Regions from separate parts of the Nocardiopsis sp. NPDC058789 genome, predicted to be linked through region 2. Evidence: riboswitches for the same ligand, from Rfam matches in the RefSeq annotation. Region 2 holds a riboswitch; each other region holds the start of a gene.

Region 1 (5,835 bases), on a different contig from region 2:
GGGTGTCGGTGCGTTCCTTCATGGAAGGGAACTCCTCCGGGCCCGTGGTAGTTCCCGGGCCCGGAGGCGTCACACCGGTGGGGGAGCGTGCTCACACCTCAACGGAGCGCTCCGCGCCGGTCAGCGGGGCCGGGGGTGCCTCGGCAGGACCGCGACCGGGACGGTCGCCGCGTGCAGCACGCCCTGGCTCACCGAGCCCAGGAGCAGACCGCGCACGCTGCCCCGTCCACGGGAGCCCACGACGATCAGGTCCGCCGCCGCGCCCGCCTCCACGATGGCCTCGGCGGCGTCCCGGTCGCTGCGCACGACGGAGACCGCCACCCCGTCGGTCCCGTCGTCCACGACCCGGGTCACCATCTCCGTCACCATTTCCTGCGACCTGCTGTCCAGGAGGTCGTCCGGGGGTGACCAGCCGCCCGCCGCCAGATACGCCGAGTCGAGCGGCACCGGCACCTGCCAGCTGTGCACCGCCACGACCGCGCCACCCTCCACCAGGGAGGCCTCCCGCAGGGCGAAGGCCAGTGCGCGCCGGGAGTCGTCGGATCCGTCCACCCCCACCACGATCCGGCGCGGCGGGACGGCGACGTCCTCCGACCCGGTCCCGGGCACCACGACCACGGGACACTCCGCCCGGGACGTCACCCGGACGCTCACCGAGGCGTCCAGCACCGACCGCGCCGCGCCCAGCCCGCGCGAACCCACCACCGCGAGGTCGTCCGGACCCGCCCGCCGCACCAGCGCGGTGCCCGGTTCCTCCAACGCCAGGTCCTCCTCCACGGACACCCCGGGGTGGCGCCCCCGTACGTGCGCGGCGGCCTCGGCCAGGACCCGGCGGCCCTGGTCGGCGACCTCCTCGGGAGGCGGGAAACGGGTGGGCCCGGCGTAGACGGACATCACCAGGGGCATCGCCAGGGCGTGCACCACGTGCAGCGGCCAACCGCGCCGGTCGGCCTCGGCGGCCGCCCAGAGCAGGGCCCACGAGGCGGTGGGCGACCCGTCGATCCCCACCAGCACCTTCGGCGCGACCATCCCGTCCTCCACCATCGACAGCCCCCTCCGGCAGCGGCCGCGCACGTCACGGCTCTGCCCTGGAGTCTTCCACCCGCCACGCGCGGATCCCAGTCCGTGGGGCGTGTCGCCGCAGGTCACGATGGAGTGCGGCCGGGCGGCCACACGGTTACGATGCGCACATGGGTCTGCTCACACCCCTGGCCGTGCGGATCGGTGCCCTCGCGTGGACACCGCGACTCCTGCCCCAGATCACCTGGCTGGACCGGAACCTGGACCGCCTCAGCCGAGGGCGCCTCGGGCTGCTCGACCTCGCCGGGCTGCCCAACACCGTGCTCACCGTCCGGGGGCGCAGGAGCGGACGACCGCGCTCCACACCCCTCCTGTGTGTCCCCGACGGCGCGGATCACCTGGTGGCCGGATCGGCCTTCGGTGCCCCCTCCACCCCCGCGTGGGCGCACAATCTGAGGGCCGCGCGCACGGCGGAGATCGGGAGGACGGGGCGGCGGGTGACCGTCCGGGCGGAGGAGCTCACCGGGGCGGACCGGGACCGGGCCTGGGCACGCCTGTGCGGGGTCTGGCCCAACTTCGCCCTCTACCAGCGGCGGACCGACCGGGTGATCCCCGTCTTCCGCCTCACCCCGGTCCCGGACGCCTGAACCCGGTCAGTCTCCCCAGGCCTCCTGGCGCCAGGCAGCGTCCCAGAACATCCACTCGTAGGTGGTGGCCCGTCGGAACGCCTCGCGCATCCGGGTGACCGTCGCCTCGCCCGCACCGGCGGCGAGCCGGTCCGCGATCGACCTGACCTGCTCGGTGGACCGGGCGAACTCCTCGTCCCCGTAGGCGGCGATCCAGTCGCCGTACGGGTGGTCGTCGAGGTTCCCGGCCCTGGCCATGAGCCGCTCACCGACGTCGGTGTAGACCCAGAAGCACGGCAGGACCCCGGCCACGAGTTCGGGGTAGCCCTGCGTGTGCGCCAGCGACAGCACGTACGAGGTGTAGGCGGTGCAGGTGGGTGACGGCGGGACGTCCTCACCGACGCTGCCCACCGCGCCCTCGTGGAGGGAGCTCTCCACCGCGATCGCGCCGTGCGCGGCCTTGGCGAAGAACGCGATCTCCTCGCTGGTGTCGGCCCTGGCCGCCGCCGTGGCCAGGGCGCGTGCGTATCCGCGCAGGTAGAGGGCGTCCTGAACCATGTAGTACTCGAACCGTTCCCGGCTCAGGGTGCCGTCCCCGATCCCCCGGACGAACGGGAGGGCGTCGATGGCGTCCCGTGTCGGCGCCGTCTCCTCCCACACGCGGGCACAGAAACCAGTCATCAGGCGATCCCTTCGCTAGCACGATCCAGAGCAGGTTCGGCGGGTGTGATCTCAGCCCCGGTGTCGTCCGGGGCACCCCGTGCCTGAGCCGGACCCTACCGCTCGGCCCCCGACCTGACCGCCTCCGGGGCGTCGGTTACGGTCCGGAGTCCCGAAGGCGGGAAGGCCGACCGGAACCACACCCGCGATGGCGGTCTTGTCCGGGCTGGTCCCGACCTGTACAGCCGTCCCGGGGTGCGTCGAGCGGCGACGGGTTTGACTCGTGACCCCCAGGCACAGGACCTACACGTTCCGTGAACGATCTGGAAGGCCTTCTCATGCGCCCGCACCTGGTGGCCCTCGCCGCCGTCCCGCTCACCGCCGCACTCCTGGCCCCCGCTCCGGCGTACGCCGCTGCCACCCCTCTGGCCGACGCGATCGCCGCCCTCACCGTCGCGGAGGAGTCCCGCACGGGATACGACCGAAGCCTCTTCCCGCACTGGGTGGACGCTGACAGGAACGGGTGCCACACCCGCGCGGAGGTCCTCATCGAGGAGGCCGAGATCGCCCCGGAGGTCGGGGACCGCTGCCGTCTGACCGGGGGCGAGTGGTTCTCCTACTACGACGGCCGTACCCTCACCGAGGCGGGCTCGCTGGACATCGACCACATGGTCCCGCTCGCCGAGGCGTGGGACTCCGGGGCGTCCGAGTGGAGCACGAACCAGCGCAGGGACTTCGCCAACGACCTGGACGAGCCGGTGGCGCTCGTGGCCGTGAGCGCGGCCTCCAACCGGTCCAAGGCCGACCGGGACCCCGCCGAGTGGCTGCCCCCGGCGGAGGAGGTGCACTGCCGGTACGTCACCGAGTGGACCACGGTGAAGACCCGCTGGAGCCTGTCGGTCGACGAGGCCGAGCTCGAAGCGCTGAACACCGTCGCGGACACGTGCCCCGACGCGGTCGTGGAGACCACCCCGGCCCTGTAGCCCGGAACCCCCGCTGACCGGGGCCGCCCCTGACACGTGGTCGGCCCCGGTCAGTGATCGCGTCGACCCCCTAGGGCGTGCGGCGGGGGAGGGTGAGGGAGGCCAGCAGCACCGCGCCCACGGTGAAGGCGGACACGATCGACAGCGGCCGGTACACGTCCCAGGCGGGGTCCCCGGCCGCCACCGCGTTCACCGCGTCGATCGCGTGGCTCAGCGGCAGCCAGTCCGAGATCGCGTGGAGCACGTCGGGCATCTGGTCACGCGGCATGAAGAGCCCGCCGAGGATGATCTGCGGGAACACCAGCAGGGGCATGAACTGCACCGCCTGGAACTCGGTGCGGGCGAACGCGCTGGCGAGGAGCCCGAGCGCGGTCCCCAGCAGGGCGTCCACGACCGCGACCAGGCCCAGTGACCAGAGCGGCCCCTCGACGTCGAGTCCGCACACGCGGACGGCGAACAGCACCGTGACGAAGGCCTGCACGATCGCGGCCAGACCGAACGCGAACGCGTAGCCGAAGATGAGGTCGAACCTGCCGATCGGTGTCGACAGCAGGCGCTCCAGGGTCCCGGACCGGCGTTCCCGCAGGGTGGTCACGCTCGTGATCAGGAACATCACCACGAACGGGAAGAGGGCGAGGATCGCCGGACCGATGCCGTCGAACACCGACGTGTCGGTGAAGAGCCAGGCGAAGAGTCCGACCAGCAGGCTCGGTGCCACGAGCAGCAGCACGATCGACCTCGGGTCGTGGCCGAGCTGGCGCAGGACCCGGCCGCTCGTGGCGAAGGTGCGCGTGAGGTTCATCCGACCTCCCTCTCGATGAGGGCCAGGAAGGCGCGGTCGGGGTCGTCCGCCCCCGTCTCGGAGAGCAGCCGCGCGGGCGTGGTGTCGGCCATGACACGGCCGTCGCGCAACAGGAGCAGCCGGTCGCAGCGCAGCGCCTCGTCCATCACGTGACTGGAGACGATCAGCGTCGCCCCCTCGTCGACGAGGGTGTGGAACACCGACCACAGTTCCTCGCGCAGCAGCGGGTCGAGGCCCACCGTGGGTTCGTCGAGGACGAGGAGTTCGGGGCGGCCCAGGATCGCGACCGCGAGCGAGACCCGGCTTGCCTGGCCCCCGCTGAGCGTGTCGACCCGCTGACCGGCCCGGTCACGCAGGTTCACCTGGTCGAGGACGCGTCCCACGTCCTTCCGGGAGGCGCCGACCAACCGGGCGAAGTAGCGCAGGTTCTGCTCGACGGTGAGGTCCGAGTAGACCGACGCCGCCTGGGTGTCGTAGGCGACGCGGTGGCGCAGGCCCGCGCTCCCCGCCGCCTGGCCGAACACCGTGACGCCGCCGCCCTGGACACGCTGCGTTCCGACGATCGCGCGCATGAGGGTGGTCTTGCCGCATCCGGAGGGCCCCATGAGGCCGGTGACCCCGCCCCGGGCCACCTCCAGGTCGAGCCCGTCGAACACGACTCCGCCGCCGCGCCGGACCCGGAGGTCACGGACGACGACGGCGGCGGTCGGGTCATGGTCCATAGCGCAGCATCATGCGCGGCGAACCGGTACCGGTCAAGGCGCCACTCGCGGAGGTCAGGAGCGCAGCGTGGTGAAGTCGCGCGAGGCGACGAAGCCCGGGCGGCGTTCACGGGCGGAGAACGGCTCCACCAGCGCGTTGTCCACGCTGTTGAACACCACGAAGATGTTCGAGCGCGGGTACGGCGTGATGTTGTTGCCGGAGCCGTGCATGCTGTTGCAGTCGAACCACAGGGCCGACCCGCTCGGGCCGGTGAACTGCTCGATCCCGTGCTCGCGGGCGAGCGCGGCGATGTCCTCCTCCTGCGGGACCCCGACCTTCTGGGCCTTCAGCGAGGACTGGTAGTTGGCGTCCGGCGTGCGTCCCAGGCAGGGCACGAACGTGCGGTGCGCGCCCGGCATGAGCATCAGCCCGCCGTTGAAGGGATAGTTGTCGGTCAGTCCGATGGACAGGCTGACCGCCGCCATTCCCTCCATACCGTCCTCGGCGTGCCAGGTCTCGAAGTCCGAGTGCCAGTAGAAGCCGTTGCCCCGGAACCCCGGCATGAAGTTCACCCGGCTCTGGTGGACGTAGACGTCCGAACCGAGGATCTGTCGTGCGTGGTCCAGGACGCGGGGCTCCCGGACGAGCCGGGCGATCCGGTCACTGAGCAGGTGCGCGTCGAAGACGGAACGCACCTCGTCGGAGGCGGGCTCCGTGATGGTGCGCTCGTCGGCGCGGATCACGGGATCCTCGACCATCTCCCGGAGCTCGGCCAGGGCCGCGGCGACCTCCGGCTGGGACAGCAGGTCCCGCTGGATGTGGAATCCGTCGCGGGCGTGCGCGACGAGTTCGGCGGTGGTGGCGGGCCCCTCCGTCACCCCGGGCCAGACGGTCGGTTCATGGCGTTCGATCCACCCGTGCCCCTGGCCGGGGTCCACGCGGGTGGGATAGCGATCCTGGATGTGGGCGTCTACGAGTGTCACGGCAGACTGCTCCCTTCCGGTCCGTTCTTCGTCCTTTCGGTGGTCCAAGGCGTACTGGT
Region 2 (5,835 bases):
CGTGGACCCGCTCCCCGAAGGCGACGCGTCCACCACCTGCGGTCTGGGCCCGACCCTGCGCGTCAACGACCGGCGCGTGGAGACGAGGATCAGCGACGGCACCCTCGCGGACCAGCTCACCGGACGTCCGTTGCGCTACGAGACGTGCACCGACCTCGACCTCACCGAGGGCGAGAACCGGATCGTGGTCGACCCGGGCAACCGCTACCAGGTGCGCTCGGCACTCGTCGGGACCGGAGACGGCCCCGGCACCGCCGGAGGGACGCCCGAGGTCCGCATGGCCGAGGTCGACACCGTGCACTCCTGGGGGCCGGGGGAGCGCCGCTTCGACGTGGACGTCGACGAGGACAGCCTCCTGGTGGTCAACGAGAACTTCAACGAGGGCTGGGAGGCCCGGATCGACGGCGGCGACGGTCCGCTCGAACCGGTGCGGCTGGAGGGCTGGAAACAGGCCTGGGTGCTTCCCGAGGCGAGCTCGGGCACCGTCACCCTCACCTACACCCCCGACGCCGTGTACCACCGTGTGCTGGTGGCGGGCGGGGCCCTGGCCGCCCTTCTCGTCGTGCTGGCGCTGTGGCCGCGCCGCTGGCTGCCGGGCGGGAGGCGGCTCACGGCCGAGCCCCCGCGCGGTGCGCGCGCCCTGCCCGGCACCGGTCCCGGATGGCTGCCCCGGCGCGTGGTGCTGCCGCTGGGCCTGGCCTACGGGGTGTGGATCGCGGGCTGGGCCGGTGCGGCCGCGGTCGGCGTGATCCTGCTGACCCTGTGGTGGCTGGCCCGTCGGGCCCCCAGGCGACTGCGCCACGCGAAGCCCGGGCGACCGTCCCTGGGCGGCCGGGCCCTGCCCCACCTGGCGGGTCCGTGGGTGGTCACGGTGTCGTTGGCCCTAGCCGGACTGGCCATGGCCTCGGGGACCCACCTCGTGGTGAACATGCCCTTCCACGACATCACCGAGACCCTCGGCACGGCGCTGCGCGGCTGGGTACCGCAGGTCCTGTGCCTGCCCGCGATGGCCCGTCTCGTCCTCGCACTGGGACAGCGCGGAGCCGAGCACGATCCCCCCTCGGGCACCCCGGAGGAGGGCGCCGAGGGGGCCACGGCCGACGCCGACGGCGAGCGCCGGGAGACCGCACCGTCCGAGAACGGATCCGGGCCGAGCCACGGAACCGTACGCCTGCCCGAGGCCGGTCACGACGTCGAGGAGGTGCGCGGGTGAGGATCCCGACGCGGACGGCCCAGGAGCCTGGACGGAGCCTGCCCCGGGGCACGGTCCTGGTGGCGGCCGGTGCGTTCCTGCTGACCCTGGCCCTGCTCCTGCCGCTGTACGTGCACGACCGGGTCGCCCCGCACCCGGCCGACGCCTCCCTCGGCCTGCGCATGGTCGACGACGACGCCCGTTTCCTGGACACCGCGACCTGGACCCTGGCGGAGGGGGTCGACCTCGAACGGGACACCCGGGTGGAGGCCTCCGCGCACGGCGCCGACTGGTCGGCCTGGGAGATGACGGTGAACACCACCTCCTCGGAGCGGGTGCTCGACCACTGGAGCCGTCGGGTGATCGTGGACCGGGAGACCGGCCGGGCCGTGAACTGCTGCGGTGAGCACGTCGACGGAGACCGCGCGGTGCGCCAGGCCGGGCTGGTCCTGTACTGGCCGCCGGGGGCGCCCGAAGGGGACCACTCCTTCTACGACGCCGAGGTGCGCTCGGCGCCCTCGGTCGTGTTCGAGGAGGACGACGAGGTCGCCGGGGTGGCGGTGCGCCGCTACACACAGACCGTGGACGCCACCCAGGTCCCCGACTCCGCGCGGGACGTACCGGCCGCGTTGTTCGACCCAGACGCCGAGGGCACGGTCAGCGTGAACCGGTGGCTCACGGCGGAGCGGACCTTCTGGGTCGAGCCGACCACCGGCATCCTGGTGAACCTGGAGGAGAGCAGGTCCGAGACCCTGCGCCCGCAGAACGGCTCGGGCGAGGTGGAACTGCTCGACGCCGAGCTGGCGCTGGCGGAGGGACAGGTCTCCGGGTACGCCGAGCAGGCCCGGGTGCGGTCGCTGCTGCTGCGCGGACTCGACCTCTGGGCCCCCTGGACCCTGGGCCCGGTCGGTGCGGTCGCGGTCCTGGCCGGGCTGCTCGGTGCCTGGCGTGCCCGGCCCCCCGAGCAACCGGGGGAGCGTGCGCGGGAGGACGCCGGAACCGCCTGACCGCGCGGGGGACCGTGGGCGGATCGCATAGGATCGCGGCCATGTGCGGTCGCTATGCCCAGTCCAGGAACGTGCACCAACTCCAGCTGGCCTTCTCCCTCCCCGAGGAGGCAGTGGGCGCCGCGGGGGACCCACGCGCCTGGCCCCCTCTGGAGGAGCTCGACCCGGACTACAACGTCGCGCCGGGCAGCCCGGTGTACGCCGTGCTCGGGCCCCCGCCCCAGGGCCACCCCACCGGCGAACCCGGGCCGCGCTCCCTGCACACCATGCGCTGGGGCCTCGTGCCCTCCTGGGCCAAGGACCGCAACGTCGGCTACCGGATGATCAACGCCCGTGGCGAGACCGTCGCGGACAAGCCCGCCTTCCGGGTCGCCTACCGGCGCCGCCGCTGCCTCATCCCCGCCGACGCCTACTACGAGTGGCAGCTGCTCAACAGGGACGGCACCGCCGAGGCCAGCACGTCGCCCGTCACCGACCCCCAGCACCGGAAGCGCAAGGCGAAGGCGGCCAAGAAGCCCTTCTCCGTCCACTACCCGGGGGACGAGCCGCTCGCCATGGCCGGGATCTTCGAGCGCTGGCGCGACCCCGAGGTCGACGACCAGAACGACCCCGCCGCCTGGGTGTGGACCTGCGCCGTCATCACCACCGAGGCCGCGCCCGAACTCGCTCACATCCACGAACGCATGCCCGTCGTGGTGCCGCGCGAGGACTGGGCCGTCTGGCTCGATCCCACCACGGGCGCCGACGAGCTCGCCGACCTGCTGGACCGGACCCCGGTGGACCGGTTCGCGGTGGACGAGGTCTCCACCGACGTCAACAGCGTCAGGAACAACCGCCCCGACCTGCTGGAACCGGTGGAGGACGCCGTCCCCGCCGAACCGGAGACACTTTTCTGACCCGGGCGAGGCTGGACAGGCCCGGGGACGGCCTGTGTATGGTGTGCGAGGCCACGGGGGAGTGCTTCCCCCGGCCCGGGACACCGTGATCGAGATGTCCCGGCACGTTCGACGTGCGCACATGTGAATACGCAACGCGGGAGCTCGCGCCATGGCGGGCTGAGAGGGCGACTCAAGGGTGTCGCCGACCGCAGAACCTGTTCGGGTAATTCCGACGTAGGGAGGCATGCCATGACGGCTATCGACGGTCGTGACGTTTCCACCACCGACGAGCACCGGGTGACCACGGGTCCCATCATGGGATCTCGTAAGGTCCACGAGGAGATCACCACCCCCGGGGGCACGACCCTCCGCGTCCCGCGCCGCCGGGTGGATCTCAGCAACGGCAGCCACTTCGATCTGTACGACACCTCCGGCCCGTACACCGACGACTCCGCACACATCGACGTCCACCGGGGACTCCCGCGCACCCGCGCGTCCTGGGCACCGGCCCCCGTCGACGGCGCGGTCACCCAGCTGGCCCACGCCCGGGCCGGGACCATCACCCCCGAGATGCGTTTCGTGGCCGCCCGCGAGGGGGCCGACCCCGAGTTCGTCCGCGACGAGGTCGCGATCGGCCGCGCGGTCATCCCGGTCAACCGCAACCACCCCGAGTCCGAACCCACCATCATCGGCAAGAACTTCCTCGTGAAGATCAACGCCAACATCGGCAACTCCGCCGTCACCTCCTCGGTGCCCGAGGAGGTCGAGAAGATGGTGTGGGCGACCCGCTGGGGCGCCGACACCGTGATGGACCTGTCCACCGGCAAGCGCATCCACGAGACCCGCGAACGCATCATCCGCAACGCGCCGGTGCCCATCGGCACCGTCCCGATCTACCAGGCTCTGGAGAAGGTCGACGGCGACCCCACCAAGCTGAGCTGGGAGATCTACCGCGAGACCGTCATCGAGCAGGCCGAACAGGGCGTGGACTACATGACCGTCCACGCGGGCGTCCTGCTCCGGTACGTCCCGCTGGCCGCCCGCCGGGTGACCGGCATCGTCTCGCGCGGCGGCTCCATCATGGCCGCCTGGTGCCTGGCCCACCACCGGGAGAGCTTCCTCTACACGCACTTCGAGGAGCTCTGCGAGATCCTCCGCCGCTACGACGTCACCTTCTCCCTCGGTGACGGCCTGCGCCCCGGCTCCATCGCGGACGCCAACGACGAGGCCCAGTTCGCCGAACTGCGGACCCTCGGGGAGCTCACCCACATCGCCCGCTCGCACGACGTGCAGGTGATGATCGAGGGCCCCGGCCACGTGCCGATGGACAAGATCAAGGAGAACGTGCGCCTGGAGGAGGAGCTGTGCGGCGAGGCGCCGTTCTACACGCTCGGCCCCCTGGCCACGGACGTCGCTCCGGGCTACGACCACATCACCTCCGCGATCGGCGCCGCGCAGATCGGCTGGCACGGCACCGCGATGCTCTGCTACGTGACCCCCAAGGAGCACCTGGGGCTGCCCAACCGCGACGACGTCAAGACCGGCGTCATCACCTACAAGCTCGCCGCCCACGCCGCCGACGTCGCCAAGGGCCACGCCCGCGCCCAGGAGTGGGACGACGAGCTGTCCAGGGCGCGCTTCGAGTTCCGGTGGCAGGACCAGTTCCACCTGTCGCTGGACCCGGAGACCGCGCAGGCCTTCCACGACGAGACCCTGCCCGCCGAACCCGCCAAGACCGCGCACTTCTGCTCCATGTGCGGACCCAAGTTCTGCTCGATGAAGATCTCCCAGGACGTGCGCAGGTACGCCGAGGAGCACGGCCTGGACACCGTCGAGGCGATCGAGAGGGGCATGGCCGACAAGTCCGCCGAGTTCGCCGAGGGCGGCAACCGCGTCTACCTCCCGCTCGCCGACTAGTCGACGGGCGTGACGGGCCCGTCGCTCCGCAGGGGGCGGCGGGCCCTATGCGGGCTTGTGGGCACTGGCGACCAGGTGGACGCCGACGTAGTCGTCGGAGTCGGCGGCCCGCAGCTCCATCTCCACCAGCCGTGCCATGGAACGGGGATCACGGGCCAGCATCAGCTCCACGGTGGAGGCCGACAGCACCGTGCGCGGCTTGATCCACTCCAGCTCCAGACCGGCCTCGGTGACCATCTCCGTCAGTTGCTCCGCGGTGAAGCAGCGGGTGATCGAACCGTCCGGCCAGGGCACCAGGAGCACGTCCGCGCTGGGGGCGTGGCTCAGCTCCGGCCAGGCGTCCTGCTCGGCCAGCAGCGCCATGCCCAGGACCACGGAGTCGACGCAGACCAGCACCCGGCCGCCGGGGCGCAGCACCCGGGCCACCTCGGACATCGACGACTCGGTGGCCAGCTGCCGGGAGAACACCCGGTTGTCCGCGATGACCCCGTCGAAGGACTCGGGGCTGAAGGCGCGCAGGAAGGCGGAGTCACCGACCACGTGCCGGAGCCGACCGCGCGGCGTGGGGGGCGGTACCACGGCGCGACCGTTGACCAGGGTGAGCGGACGGCGCATGGCCATGTCCACCGAGGGCAGCAGGGTGACGACGTCGTGTCCGGCGGCCACGGCGCGCGGAGTGCCCTGGAAGTCGGGGCTGGACAGGTCGAGGAGCCGGGCGGGCCGCTCGGGCAGCCAGCGGCTGATCTGCGCCTCCGCGACCGCCCAGTAGAAACGCCAGTAGTCCGAGAGCCGGTCCGTGGTGGCGAACTGGGCGGCGGGCGATCGGGGGCGGTCGGAGGCC
Region 3 (5,835 bases), on a different contig from region 2:
AGGTCTCCGAACGCGAACGCCGCGTGGTGGACCTCGACGACATCAGCCCGTGGGTGGGAACGGCCCTCATGGCGATCGAGGACGACCGTTTCTACGAGCACAAGGGCCTGGACCTGCGCGGTGTGATCCGCGCCGCCGCGCGTACGGCCCAGGGCGACACCCAGGGCGGTTCGACCATCACCCAGCAGTACGTCAAGAACCTCCTCATCGAGACCGCCGACACCGAGGAGGAGGTCGACGGCGCCAGCGCACAGAACCTGGGCCGCAAGCTCACCGAACTGCGCTACGCCATCGACGTCGAGGAACGCCTCACCAAGGACGAGATCCTGGAGGGGTACCTGAACCTGTCCTACTTCGGCGCGGGCGCGCACGGGATCGAGGTCGCCGCGCAGCGGTACTTCTCCGTCCCCGCCGCCGACCTCGACGCCGGGCAGGCCGCCATGCTGGCCGGTCTGGTGCGCGCACCCTCCTTCTACGACCCGCTCAACAACCCCGACGAGGCGCTCGAACGCCGCGACCTCGTGCTGGACCGGATGGTGGCCACCGACGTCCTCGGCGCGGACGAGGCCGAGACCCACAAGAAGAAGGGCCTGGGGATCGACCCCAGTCCGCGCGGCGGCAGCTGCTCGGAGAGCGACTACCCGTTCTTCTGCGACTACACGATGCGCTGGCTGCGTGCCTCCGACCTGATCGGGGACACCGTCGAGAAGCGTGAGCAGCGCATCACCCAGGGCGGGCTGATCGTGCGGACCACACTCGACACCGCCGCTCAGGACGCCGCCCAGGACGCCGTCGACAAGCGGGTCCCGCACGAGGACTCCACGAAGTTCGCCGCCCAGGCCATGGTCGAGCCCGGCTCCGGCCGTGTGCGCGCCCTCGTGCAGAACCTGCGGTACGGCTTCGACGACGAACAGGTCGGGACGACCTCCCTCAACCTCGCCGTGGACCAGGAGGACGGGGGCTCCCTGGGGTACCAGGCCGGGTCCACCTTCAAGACGTACACGCTGGCGGCGGCCCTGGAGAAGGGCCTGGGGTACGGGACCAGCTTCTCCTCGCCCAAGAACCTGTCCCTGAGCGGGATGTCCGACTGTGAGGGCACCAGGATGTCCTCGTGGAGCATCCGCAACGCCGGGGAGAGCGACGACGGCAGCCACAACATGATCAGCGCGACCAAGGGGTCGGTGAACACCTACTTCGCCCAGCTCCAGAAGCGCGTCGGCCTGTGCGAGACCTCGGAGATGGCGGAGAAGGCCGGGGTGCACCGCGCGGACGGCGGCGACCTCGGGGTGTGGAGCTCCTTCACGCTCGGGGACCAGGAGGTGTCCCCGCTGACCGTCGCCTCCTCCTACGCGACCTTCGCCGCGAGGGGCGAGTACTGCGAGCCGCGCCCGGTGCGCATGGTGACCGAGGAGGGCACCGGCGAGGAGCTCAAGACGACCTCGGAGTGCGAGCGCACGGTCAAGCAGGACGCCGCCGACGGCGTCAACCACCTGCTCCAGCAGACCTTCGACGGGGGTACGGCCAACGGGCTGGACCTGGGGCGTCCGGCCGCGGGCAAGACCGGGACCACCGACGGGGCCGCCTACGCCTGGTTCGCCGGGTACACGCCGAACCTCTCCTCGGCCGTGGTCGTGGGCGACGTGCGCGGCGGTGAGGAGAACCCGCTCCAGGGCGTGACGATCGGCGGGCAGCACTTCGAGATCGTCTACGGGGGCACCCTGCCCGGCCCGATCTGGCAGGAGAGCATGCGCGGCGCCACCAAGCACCTGCCCTCGGACGCGTTCGCGGGGTCGCCGGGCGCCTTCGGCGACCCGAAGACCGAGCCTCCCGAGCAGCGGGGCGGTGACGACGACGATGACGACGAGGGCGGGAGCGACACGGACGCCGAGGACGCGGAGGATCTCGCGGACGGCACCGGCGGAGGCGGGACCGGCGAAGGCGGCACGGGAGACGACGGGGGCACCTAGACGCCTTCGGAAGCAGCCCCCCGGTCCGGTGACCACGGGAGACCGTCGCGAGGCGGACCGGCCGCCGGGCCGGGAGGCGGGCCGCCGTTCCGATCCGGACCGTCACCCGGTTCTCACCTTCCGTGGTCTGGACCTTGACAGGTCTAGACCACTCTTGCTTAGGTGACGTCACCCCCCTGCGGCGCGCGGTCGGACGCAGCGCCGCACCCTAGGAGTGTGATCACGTGATCCGACGTCTCCTGAGTCAGCTCGCGGTGCTCGGCGCCATCGCGGCTGTGCTCGTTGCCCTCCCCGCGACCGTCGCGACGGCGGCCACCGCCTGCGCGACGGCCTGGAGCTCCTCCGCCGTCTACACCGGCGGCGGCCAGGTCTCCTTCGAAGGCCGCAACTACACCGCCAAGTGGTGGACGCAGAACGAGCGTCCCGGAACCTCGGACGTCTGGGCCGACCAGGGCCCCTGCGGAAACGACGGGGGCGGCGAACAGCCCGGTCCCAGCGACTTCGTCGTCAGCGAGGCCCAGTTCAACCAGATGTTCCCGAACCGGAACCCCTTCTACACCTACTCCGGCCTCACCGACGCCCTGAGCTCCTACCCGGGCTTCACCAACACCGGAAGCGTCGAGGTGCAGCGGCGCGAGGCCGCCGCCTTCCTGGCCAACGTCAGCCACGAGACCGGCGGGCTGGTGTACATCAAGGAGATCAACGAGGACAACTACCCGCACTACTGCGACCCGAGCCAGCCCTTCGGCTGCCCGGCCGGTCAGGACGCCTACTACGGCAAGGGCCCGATCCAGCTGAGCTGGAACTACAACTACAAGGCCGCCGGGGACGCCCTCGGCATCGACCTGCTGAACAACCCCTACCTCGTCGAGCAGGACGCCGCGATCGCCTGGCGGACCGGACTCTGGTTCTGGAACACCCAGAGCGGTGCCGGGACGATGTCGGGGCACACCGCCATCGTTGACGGCCACGGCTTCGGTGAGTCGATCCGTTCCATCAACGGGTCCATCGAGTGCAACGGCGGCAACCCGGGACAGGTGCAGAGCCGCATCAACACCTTCACGCAGTTCGCCCAGATCCTCGGCACCACCACGGGGTCGAACCTGAGCTGCTGACCCCGGGTGCGTCGACGCACCCGTGGCGGCACCCGAGCGGGGGTGCGACCGGCGAGCACCGCCGGGCGCATCCCCGCTCCTGCGTGTCCCGAGGGAAGGTCTTCACCGCGCATCCTGTTTGCCCCATAATGGAGGCAATCCGACAGGGGAGCGCGTGAGCGCTGAGAGTGCGGCACCCGGCCGCAGACCCTTACACACCTGATCTGGGTCATGCCAGCGAAGGAAGTCGTAGGAAACCGCCGTCGTGCGTGCGCCAGCGCGCGCCCGACCGGCGCTCTTGGCCACATGGGCCCTCGTCACCCCGACGAAGGGACATCAACCAGCATGAGTACCGAGAACCGCGGGACCGGCACCGGAACCACCGCGGAGCCCGTGGGCCGCGTCCAGGAGATCCTCGCCAAGGCCCGGAGCTGGCGCACCGTCGACATCGTCGTGGCCGCCGTGATCGGCGTCGCGGTCGGCGTCGTCTTCTGGCTGTGGAACATCGTCTGGTCGGTCACCACACCGCTGTTCGTGGCGTTCCCGCCCGGGCAGGCCGTCGTCTACGGCATGTGGCTGATCTCCGGCGTGCTCGGCGGGCTCATCATCCGCAAGCCCGGCGCGGCCCTGCTCACCTCGATCGCCGCGGCCTCCGTCTCGGCCGTGCTGGGCACCCAGTGGGGGGTCATGGTCGTCGTCGACGGCACCCTCCAGGGGTTGCTGCCCGAACTGGTCTTCCTCGCCTTCGCCTACCGGCGCTGGAACATGGGCGTGGCCGTGCTCGCGGCCGCCGTGGCCGGGCTCTCCCCGGCCATCCGCGACAACATCGCCTACAACGTCACCTGGCCCCTTGAGTACCAGCTCACCTACGGCGTGATCGTGGTCCTCAGCGCGGCCGTCATCGCGGGCGTGGGCGCGCGCCTGCTCACCACGGCGCTGGCCAGGTCCGGCGCGCTGGCCCCCTTCCCCTCGGCCAGGGGCTGACCCGTGACACGACCGAACGCGCGCGGGGCTCGCGTCGAACTCTCCGGCTGGGGATGGAAGCACTCCGGCCGTGACACCCACGCCCTGCGCGGAGTGGACCTGACCGTCGAACCGGGGGAGCGGGTCCTGCTGCTCGGGGCCTCGGGCGCGGGGAAGTCCACCCTGCTGCACTCCCTGGCCGGGCTCACCGGCGAGGACGGCGCCATCAGCGGGGAGCACGAGGGCTCGCTGCTGGTGGACGGCGCCCCCGCCGACCGGGGCCGCGGCGGGGTCGGACTGGTCAGCCAGGACCCCGAGACCCAGCTCGTGATGGCCCGGGCCGGGGACGACGTCGCCTTCGGGTTGGAGAACCTGGGGGTGGACCCCGAGGACATCTGGCCCCGGGTCGAGCGCTCCCTGACGGAGGTCGGCTTCCCCTACGGCCTCCGGCACTCCACGGGCGCCCTCTCCGGAGGTGAGAAGCAGCGCCTGGTCATCGCCGGTGCGCTGGCCATGCGGCCGCGTCTGCTGCTCCTGGACGAACCCACCGCCAACCTCGACCCGGCCGGGGCCGTGCTCGTGCGCGACCTGCTCTCCCGCCTGCTCGCGGAGACCGAGGCCACCCTCGTGCTGGTCGAGCACCGGGTGGCCGACGTCGTCGACCTGGTGGACCGGGTCGTGGTGGTCGAACCCGGCGGGGGAGTGATCGCGGACGGCGCCCCGGCGCGGGTGTTCGCGGAACACGGCCGTTCGCTGGCCGACCAGGGCGTGTGGATCCCCGGGAACGAACCCGTCCCCGAGCTCACGCCCGCTCCCGGCGGCGTGCCCCTGGTGGAGACCGTCGGCGTCAGCGCCCGCACCCCCTTCCAGGTGGGCGTGCGCGCCGCCCCCCGGCGGACGGTGCTCGACGACGTGAACGTCATGCTGTCCGCCGGAACCGCCACCGCACTCACCGGCCCCAACGGCGCGGGCAAGTCCACGCTCCTCACCATGCTGGCCGGGCTCTCGCGTCCGCACCGGGGCGAGGTGCTGCCGCGCGGTCCGCTGGCCGGAACCGACCGGCGCCCGCTCGTGCGCTGGCCCGCACGCCGCCTCGCCCGCCACGTGGGCACGGTGTTCCAGCACGCGGAGGACCAGTTCGTCACCGCCACGGTCCGCGACGAACTCCGCTTCGCGCCGCTGCGCGCGGGGATGGGCGCGGCCGAGACCGACGCCTGGGTGGGCGAGCTGATGGAGCGGTTGCGACTGGCCCGGCTGGCCGGGGTGCACCCGTACACGCTCTCCGGCGGCGAGAAGCGGCGCCTCTCGGTGGCGACCGCGCTCAGCTCCGGCCCCTCGCACGCCCCGGACCTGCTGGTGCTGGACGAGCCCACCTTCGGCCAGGACACCCGTACCTGGACGGAGCTGGTGGAGCTCCTCGGCGCCCTGCGCTCCGAGGGACGGGCCGTGGTCATGGCCACCCACGACGAACTCCTGCTGCGCCGCCTGACGGACGTGGAAGTACGGGTCGCGGAGGGACGCGCGGCACCCGTCGGGGCGGCCCGGTCCGCGACGTCACGAGAGGGGGAGGCGTGAGTTCCCGGCACACGAACGGCCCGGACGTGCCCCGCGCCATGGGCGGGGACACCCTCACCTTGGATGTGCCCGAGGGCGGCGGCGCCCGGTACTGGCTGACCGGCCTGAACCCGGCCGCCAAGCTGCTGGCCGCGCTGCTGATCGGCATCGGGCTGATCCCGGCGGTGGACGCCGTCACCGGCGGACTCGTCCTGCTCGCGGTACTGGTCACGGTGCCGTTCAGCGGGGTGGACCGG
Region 4 (5,835 bases), on a different contig from region 2:
GGCCCGGGACGTACTCCATGGCGAGGAAGACGTGTCCCTGGTCCTCACCCTGGTCGAAGACCTGCACGACGTTGGGGTGGGAGAGCTTGGCGACCGAGTGCGCCTCGTTGATGAAGCGCTGGACGAAGGTCGGGTCCTGGGCCAGGGAGGGGTGCATGACCTTGAGGGCCAGGCGTCGGTCCAGCCTCAGGTCGTGGGCGACGTAGACCGTCGCCATGCCGCCACCGGCGATCCTTGACTCGACGAAGTAGCGACGGTCCAGCGTCGCGCCTACAAGCGGGTCGGAAGTCGTCATGTCCACGGCGGAGTTGTGTCCTTGCTGCGGGGAGCGCGGGCGTTCGCGGCCGGTGGCGCGTACCCGACACCTGGTGTCGATCCGACACGATAGCGGAAGCCGGTGTCAGGTCTGCCCCGCGGTTCACGGTCGCGACGGCCCCCGTGTCCACCGTCGTGGAGCCCGACCGGAGGGTCGGTTCGGGGCGTTCGCGCCTGGGCGGTCTGAGGGTGCGGTGCCGTCGCGCGGCACGCGCACCCTCCCACGGTAGGGGACGGGACCAAACCCGTCGGTAACGGTCCGTTCGCGTGTCGTCACCGGGGGTTCGCGCGGTGTGTCGGAACGGGTGATCGTCCCAGGTCCGGAGCCCCGGACCACCGCACCGGAGTCCTCCCGGCGGACTCAGACCACGTCGGGGCTGGAGGCCCTGGCGTGGCGGCGGACCGGGATGCGTCCGGCCAGCCGCGCACCGCGACCGGCGCGCACGGCGTCGCGCATCGCCGCCGCCATCCGCACCGGCTCCCGGGCGCGTGTCACGGCCGTGGCCAACAACACCGCGTCGCACCCGAGCTCCATCGCCAGGGCGGCGTCGCTCGCCGTCCCGATGCCCGCGTCCACGATCACCGGGACCTCGGCCTGTTCGACGATCAGCTCCAGGTTGTGCGGGTTGCGGATGCCCAGGCCCGAACCGATCGGCGCGGCCAGCGGCATCACGGCGGCGCAGCCCAACTGCTCCAGGCGACGGGCCAGCACCGGGTCGTCGTTGGTGTAGGGCAGGACAGTGAAGCCGTCGTCGACCAGCGCCTCCGCGGCGTCCAGTAGTTCCACCGGGTCGGGCAGGAGGGTGTGCTCGTCGGCGACCACCTCCAGCTTCACCCAGTCGGTGCCCAGGGCCTCACGGCCGAGCCTCGCGGTGCGCACGGCGTCCACGGCGGTGAAGCACCCGGCGGTGTTGGGCAGCGGGCGGATGCGGTTGCGCTCCAGGACGTCCCACACCGACCCCTGGGTGCCCGGGGTGATCCGGCGCATGGCCACGGTGGTGAGTTCGGTTCCCGACGCCAGGAGGGCGTCCTCCAGGACCTCCAGCGAGGGCGCCCCGCCGGTGCCGGTGATGAGTCGGGACCCGAAGGAGACCCCCGAGATGACCAGCGGGTCCTCCGACACGTGTGCCGCGACGGTCACGGACTCGGACGTCTGTGTCATGGTTCAGCCTCCCTGTACGGCGGTGAGCACGTCCACGCGGTCGCCCGCGGAGAGCTCGGTGTCCGTCCAGGCGGTGCGTCGCACCACCTCGTCGTTGACCGCGACGGCGATCCCGCCGGGGACGGCGCCGTCCCCGGCGTCGGTGAGGTCGCGCACGACCCCGTCCACGGTGGTCGCCTCGCTGTCCCGGGCCTGTCCGTTGATGATCAGTTCCACTGCTACTCCCACGTCCGTCTGCTGGCTGAGAACCGGCGCGCGTACGGGGGCAGCGCGCCGGTGGTGAGTGCCTCGGCCATGACCTCCCCGGTCACCGGGGCCAGCAGGACCCCGTGCCGAAAGTGTCCGGCGGCCAGGTGCAGTCCCGGGACCCGTGTGGGCCCCAGGAGGGGTTCGTTGTCGGGGGAACCCGGCCGCAGCCCCACGCAGGTCTCGACGACCTCCAGCTCGCTCACCCCCGGGACGAGCTCGCGCGCGTCCCGCAGGACCTGCCAGAGCCCGCCGACCGTCAGGGAGGTGTCGTGGCCCAGCTCCTCCTGGGTGGCGCCGACGATCACCTCGCCGTCGGCCCGGGGCACCAGGTAGACGGGGAACCCGCGCACCAGGCCGCGCACGGTGCGCGTGACCAGCGGCGGTTCCCCGGCGGGCACCCGGGCGCGCAGCAGCTGCCCCTTGACCGGGCGCAGCGGCGGAACCACCGGTTCGGGCACCCGTACCCGGTCGCCCCAGCATCCGGCGGCGAGCACCACCTGCGCGGCGGGCAGTGCGGTCCCGTCGGCCAGGCGTACGCCCAGGCGCGCGCCGTCAGCCCCGGGGGAGGTGATCTCCTCCGCGTACCCGGGGACCTCGCGAACGCCCGCCCGCTCCCCGGCCCGCGCCAGGGCCAGGAGCAGCGCGCGCGGGTTCACGGAGTGGTCCTCGGGGGCCAGCACGCCACCGCGCACGCCCGGAGCGAGCGTGGGTTCGAGGCGTCGGCACTCGCGGCTGGTGAGCCGCTGGGTGGGGATGCCCAGGCGCTGTTGGAGCGCGTGGAGGTCGGTGAGGACCGCGAGGTCGTCGCGGTCGAAGGCGACCAGCAGCGTCCCGGTGCGGCGGTGGCCGACGTCGATCCCGCTGGCCTCCTGGAGTTCGGCGACGAAGTCGTCGTAGAGGCGCGCCGAGCGCACCCCGAGCTCCATGAGCTCCTCCTCGCCGAAGACCGCCTCGGTCGCGGGGGTGAGCATGCCCGCCGCGACGGTCGAGGAGGCGCGGGCGTCGGAGGGCGCCGTGACGGGGTCGGGCTCGACCAGGGTCACGGACAGGCCGCGCTGGGCGGCCCGCCAGGCAGTGACCCGGCCGATGACGCCGCCGCCGACCACGACCACCGCATTGGTGGGATGAATCGTCTTCTGTGGGGGAACCTCGTTGCTGCGCACGGCGCCGTGTTCCACTCCCTTCGCCGGAATGACCCGGATCAGGTTCGTGCGGTCGGAGGCGGTGAGCCTCCCTCTCAGCCGGGTCCACCCGGCTCCCGCGGGACATGTCCTCGCCCTCATCCTAGGACAACCCGTCCAGGGCGGTCGTGGCGGGGATCTCCCAGGCGGGGCGTCCGGGGGCGGGGCGATGGTCTCCGGAGCCCGGCCGGGTGTGGCAGATTGGGTGGGTGACACAAAGCGATCGTGAACTCGACGAACTCGTCGGCGAATGGCTGACCCTGCGTGAGGCGGCCGCGCCGCTGGGCGTGAGCCCCAACCGCATCAAGACGCTCATCCGCGAGAACCGCCTCATGGGCGTGGTGCGCGGTGGCGAACTCTGCATCCCCGCCGCCTTCCTGGACGGCCCGGACCTGGTCAAGGGTCTGCCGGGCACCATCGTGCTGCTGACCGACGCCGGTTTCTCCACCGAGGAGGCCCTGCGTTGGCTGTTCACCCCGGACGACACCCTGCCGGGCACGCCGATCCAGGCCATGCGGGAGAACCGGGGCACCGAGGTCCGTCGGCGGGCCCAGGGCATGGCCTTCTGAGCCGTCCACGGCCCGGGGACGCACCACCCCGGTGACGTCCCCCGGGCCGTTGGTTAGGGTGGGGCGCGTGAGGACGAGCCACGGAACCAGCCTGCGCGAGCGCCTGGACGCATCCCTTCTGTACCTGTGCACCGACGCCCGGACCGAGAGCGGTGATCTCGCGGAGTTCGCGGACGCCGCCCTGGCCGGAGGCGTGGACATCATCCAGCTCCGGGACAAGGGCTTGGAGGCCCGCCAGGAACTGGCCGCCCTGGAGGTCCTGCGGGAGGCGTGCGAGCGCCACGGGGCCCTGCTCGCCGTCAACGACCGCGCCGACATCGCCCGCGCGGTACGCGCCGACGTCCTGCACCTGGGCCAGCGCGACCTGCCGGTTCCCCTGGCCCGCGACATCATCGGCGCCGACCCGCTGGTCGGCCGCTCCAACAACGACCCCGAGGCCGCCGCCCGTTCGGCGGAGGAGCCCGGGAGCGACTACTTCTGCGTGGGCCCGACCTGGGCGACCCCGACCAAGCCGGGCCGCCCGGCGGCCGGACTCGAACTGGTGGAGCGCGCGGCCGCGCTCGGCACCGACCGGCCCTGGTTCGCGATCGGCGGCATCGACCTGGAGAACGTGGACCGGGTGCTGGACGCCGGGGCCACCCGCGTGGTCGTGGTGCGCGCCGTCACCGAGGCCGAGGATCCGCGAGCGGCGGCCAGCGCGCTCCGGGCCCGCCTGACCGCACGGCGCGGCGACGCCTGACCGTCGCGAAAACCCGGTGACCTCGACGGCCGTCCCGGGGATACTGGTCCACCATGGATGAGGTCGAGGTCGTCGTCGCCCACTCCGAGCGCGCGACACTGCGCGTCGGTGACGTGTTCCTGAAGGTGGACGCCGACCAGGCGCGTGTCGACGTCGAGGTCGAGGCGATGTCCCTCGCGCCGGTCCCGACCCCGGAGGTTCTCTGGCGCAGGCCGCCCGTGCTCGCGATCGCCGCGCTCCCGGGGACGGCCCTGGGCCGTCTGGGCGAGCCGTCGACCGCCTCGTCGGCGGCCTGGACCGCGGTGGGCGCCGCCGTCCGGAGACTGCACGAGGCTCCGCCACCTCCCTGGCCCGGCCGACGCCGCCGGGACCCCGGCGAGTGGGCGGCGGAGCTCGACCGGGAGTGCGAACTCCTCGTGACCAACGGTGTCCTGCCCGCCGACCTGGTCGCCCGTAACCGCCGGGTGGCCGAGGCCGCGATCCGCCCCTACACCCCGGTTTTCACGCACGGGGACCTCCAGAGGGAGCACGTCTTCGTCGAGGGCGACGAGGTCACCGGCGTCATCGACTGGTCCGAGGCGGGCGCTGGCGACCCCCTCTTCGACCTCGCCACCCTGACGCTCGGAAACGAGGGGCATCTGGCGGAGGTCGCCGCCGGTTACGGCGCCGACGTCGACCTCGACGTGGTCCGCGCGTGGTGGTCGTCGCGCGCCCTCCTGGGGGTGCGTTGGCTGGTCGAGCACGGCTTCGACCCGTTCGCGCCGGGGTGTGAGGTCGACGTGCTGAGGGCCCGGATGTGAGGCCGCGCAGACCCGACCACGTCGAGCGCGGTCCCCGGAGTTCCTAGGGGACCAGGAGCACCTTGCCCAGCACACGGCGGCCCTCCAGGGCGGCGTGCGCCTCGGCGGCCCGCTCCAACGGCAGGGTCAGGCCCACGTGGGGGCGCAGGTGTCCGGCCCGTGCCTCCTCCAGGGCCAGACGGGTCAGGTCGCTCCGGTCCGTGCCCGACCGAGCCCGCATCGCGTCCAGGCCCAGGGTGGTGATCCCGCGCCGGGCGGCCTCCCGCGCGTCGATCTCCGCGAAGGAGCCTCCGGCCGTCCCGTAGCTGAGGAACCGGCCTCCTTCGGCCACCGCCCTGAAGGACGCCGACCCCAGCGCACCGCCGGCCCCGTCGATCACCACGTCGGCCCCCGTGTCACCGGTGACTTCGAGCACCCGGTCGCACCAGTCCGGCTCCGCGTAGTCCACGACCTCCTCCGCGCCCAGGGACCGTGCCAGCGCCAGCTTCTCCGGGCCCCGGGCCGCGCCGATCACCCGTGCTCCCGCGAGCCGGGCGAGCTGCACGACCAGGCTGCCCGCGCCGCCGGTGGCGGCCAGGACCAGGACCCAGGTGTCCGGGGTGAAGCGGGCGGCCCGCTCCAGCATCATCGCGGTCGCGCCGTCGACCATGAGCGCCAGGGCGTCGAGGGGGCGCAGCTCCCCGGGAACCCGGACCAGGCCCTCCGCCGGAACCGCGACGCGGTCGGCGTATCCGCCGTCGTCGGTGCGGGTGAGGACACGGACGCCGATCCAGGCGGGGTCCGTGCTGGGCCCGACCTCCGCGACCCGGCCCACCACGCT

The links. Region 2 has a riboswitch for thiamine pyrophosphate ahead of thiC (phosphomethylpyrimidine synthase ThiC). Riboswitches for the same ligand answer to the same signal wherever they lie in the genome.
Region 1: it holds a riboswitch for thiamine pyrophosphate, as region 2 does, so the genes downstream of both, ACFW3L_RS00795 (TenA family protein) here and thiC (phosphomethylpyrimidine synthase ThiC) in region 2, are expected to answer to the same signal.
Region 3: it holds a riboswitch for thiamine pyrophosphate, as region 2 does, so the genes downstream of both, ACFW3L_RS15550 (ECF transporter S component) here and thiC (phosphomethylpyrimidine synthase ThiC) in region 2, are expected to answer to the same signal.
Region 4: it holds a riboswitch for thiamine pyrophosphate, as region 2 does, so the genes downstream of both, thiO (glycine oxidase ThiO) here and thiC (phosphomethylpyrimidine synthase ThiC) in region 2, are expected to answer to the same signal.

What each region holds. Positions count from the first base shown of each region.
Region 1 is NZ_JBHYOW010000001.1:171,403-177,237, reverse strand. It holds gene ACFW3L_RS00805 (universal stress protein) at 121-1,044, opposite strand; gene ACFW3L_RS00800 (nitroreductase/quinone reductase family protein) at 1,191-1,667, shown strand; gene ACFW3L_RS00795 (TenA family protein) at 1,674-2,327, opposite strand; TPP riboswitch at 2,317-2,417, opposite strand; gene ACFW3L_RS00790 (HNH endonuclease family protein) at 2,645-3,289, shown strand; gene ACFW3L_RS00785 (ABC transporter permease) at 3,360-4,091, opposite strand; gene ACFW3L_RS00780 (ABC transporter ATP-binding protein) at 4,088-4,813, opposite strand; gene thpD (ectoine hydroxylase) at 4,868-5,776, opposite strand.
Region 2 is NZ_JBHYOW010000015.1:85,241-91,075, reverse strand. It holds gene ACFW3L_RS21580 (alpha-(1->3)-arabinofuranosyltransferase) at 1-1,213, shown strand, start outside; gene ACFW3L_RS21575 (DUF3068 domain-containing protein) at 1,210-2,199, shown strand; gene ACFW3L_RS21570 (SOS response-associated peptidase) at 2,241-3,095, shown strand; TPP riboswitch at 3,222-3,337, shown strand; gene thiC (phosphomethylpyrimidine synthase ThiC) at 3,327-4,994, shown strand; gene ACFW3L_RS21560 (class I SAM-dependent methyltransferase) at 5,040-5,835, opposite strand, start outside.
Region 3 is NZ_JBHYOW010000009.1:151,697-157,531, reverse strand. It holds gene ACFW3L_RS15560 (transglycosylase domain-containing protein) at 1-1,967, shown strand, start outside; gene ACFW3L_RS15555 (glycoside hydrolase family 19 protein) at 2,192-3,082, shown strand; TPP riboswitch at 3,217-3,324, shown strand; gene ACFW3L_RS15550 (ECF transporter S component) at 3,407-4,045, shown strand; gene ACFW3L_RS15545 (ABC transporter ATP-binding protein) at 4,049-5,599, shown strand; gene ACFW3L_RS15540 (energy-coupling factor transporter transmembrane component T family protein) at 5,638-5,835, shown strand, end outside.
Region 4 is NZ_JBHYOW010000013.1:22,641-28,475, reverse strand. It holds gene pknB (Stk1 family PASTA domain-containing Ser/Thr kinase) at 1-301, opposite strand, end outside; gene ACFW3L_RS19710 (thiazole synthase) at 677-1,477, opposite strand; gene thiS (sulfur carrier protein ThiS) at 1,481-1,693, opposite strand; gene thiO (glycine oxidase ThiO) at 1,696-2,889, opposite strand; TPP riboswitch at 2,888-2,998, opposite strand; gene ACFW3L_RS19695 (Rv2175c family DNA-binding protein) at 3,117-3,476, shown strand; gene thiE (thiamine phosphate synthase) at 3,544-4,215, shown strand; gene ACFW3L_RS19685 (phosphotransferase family protein) at 4,269-5,015, shown strand; gene ACFW3L_RS19680 (zinc-binding dehydrogenase) at 5,059-5,835, opposite strand, start outside.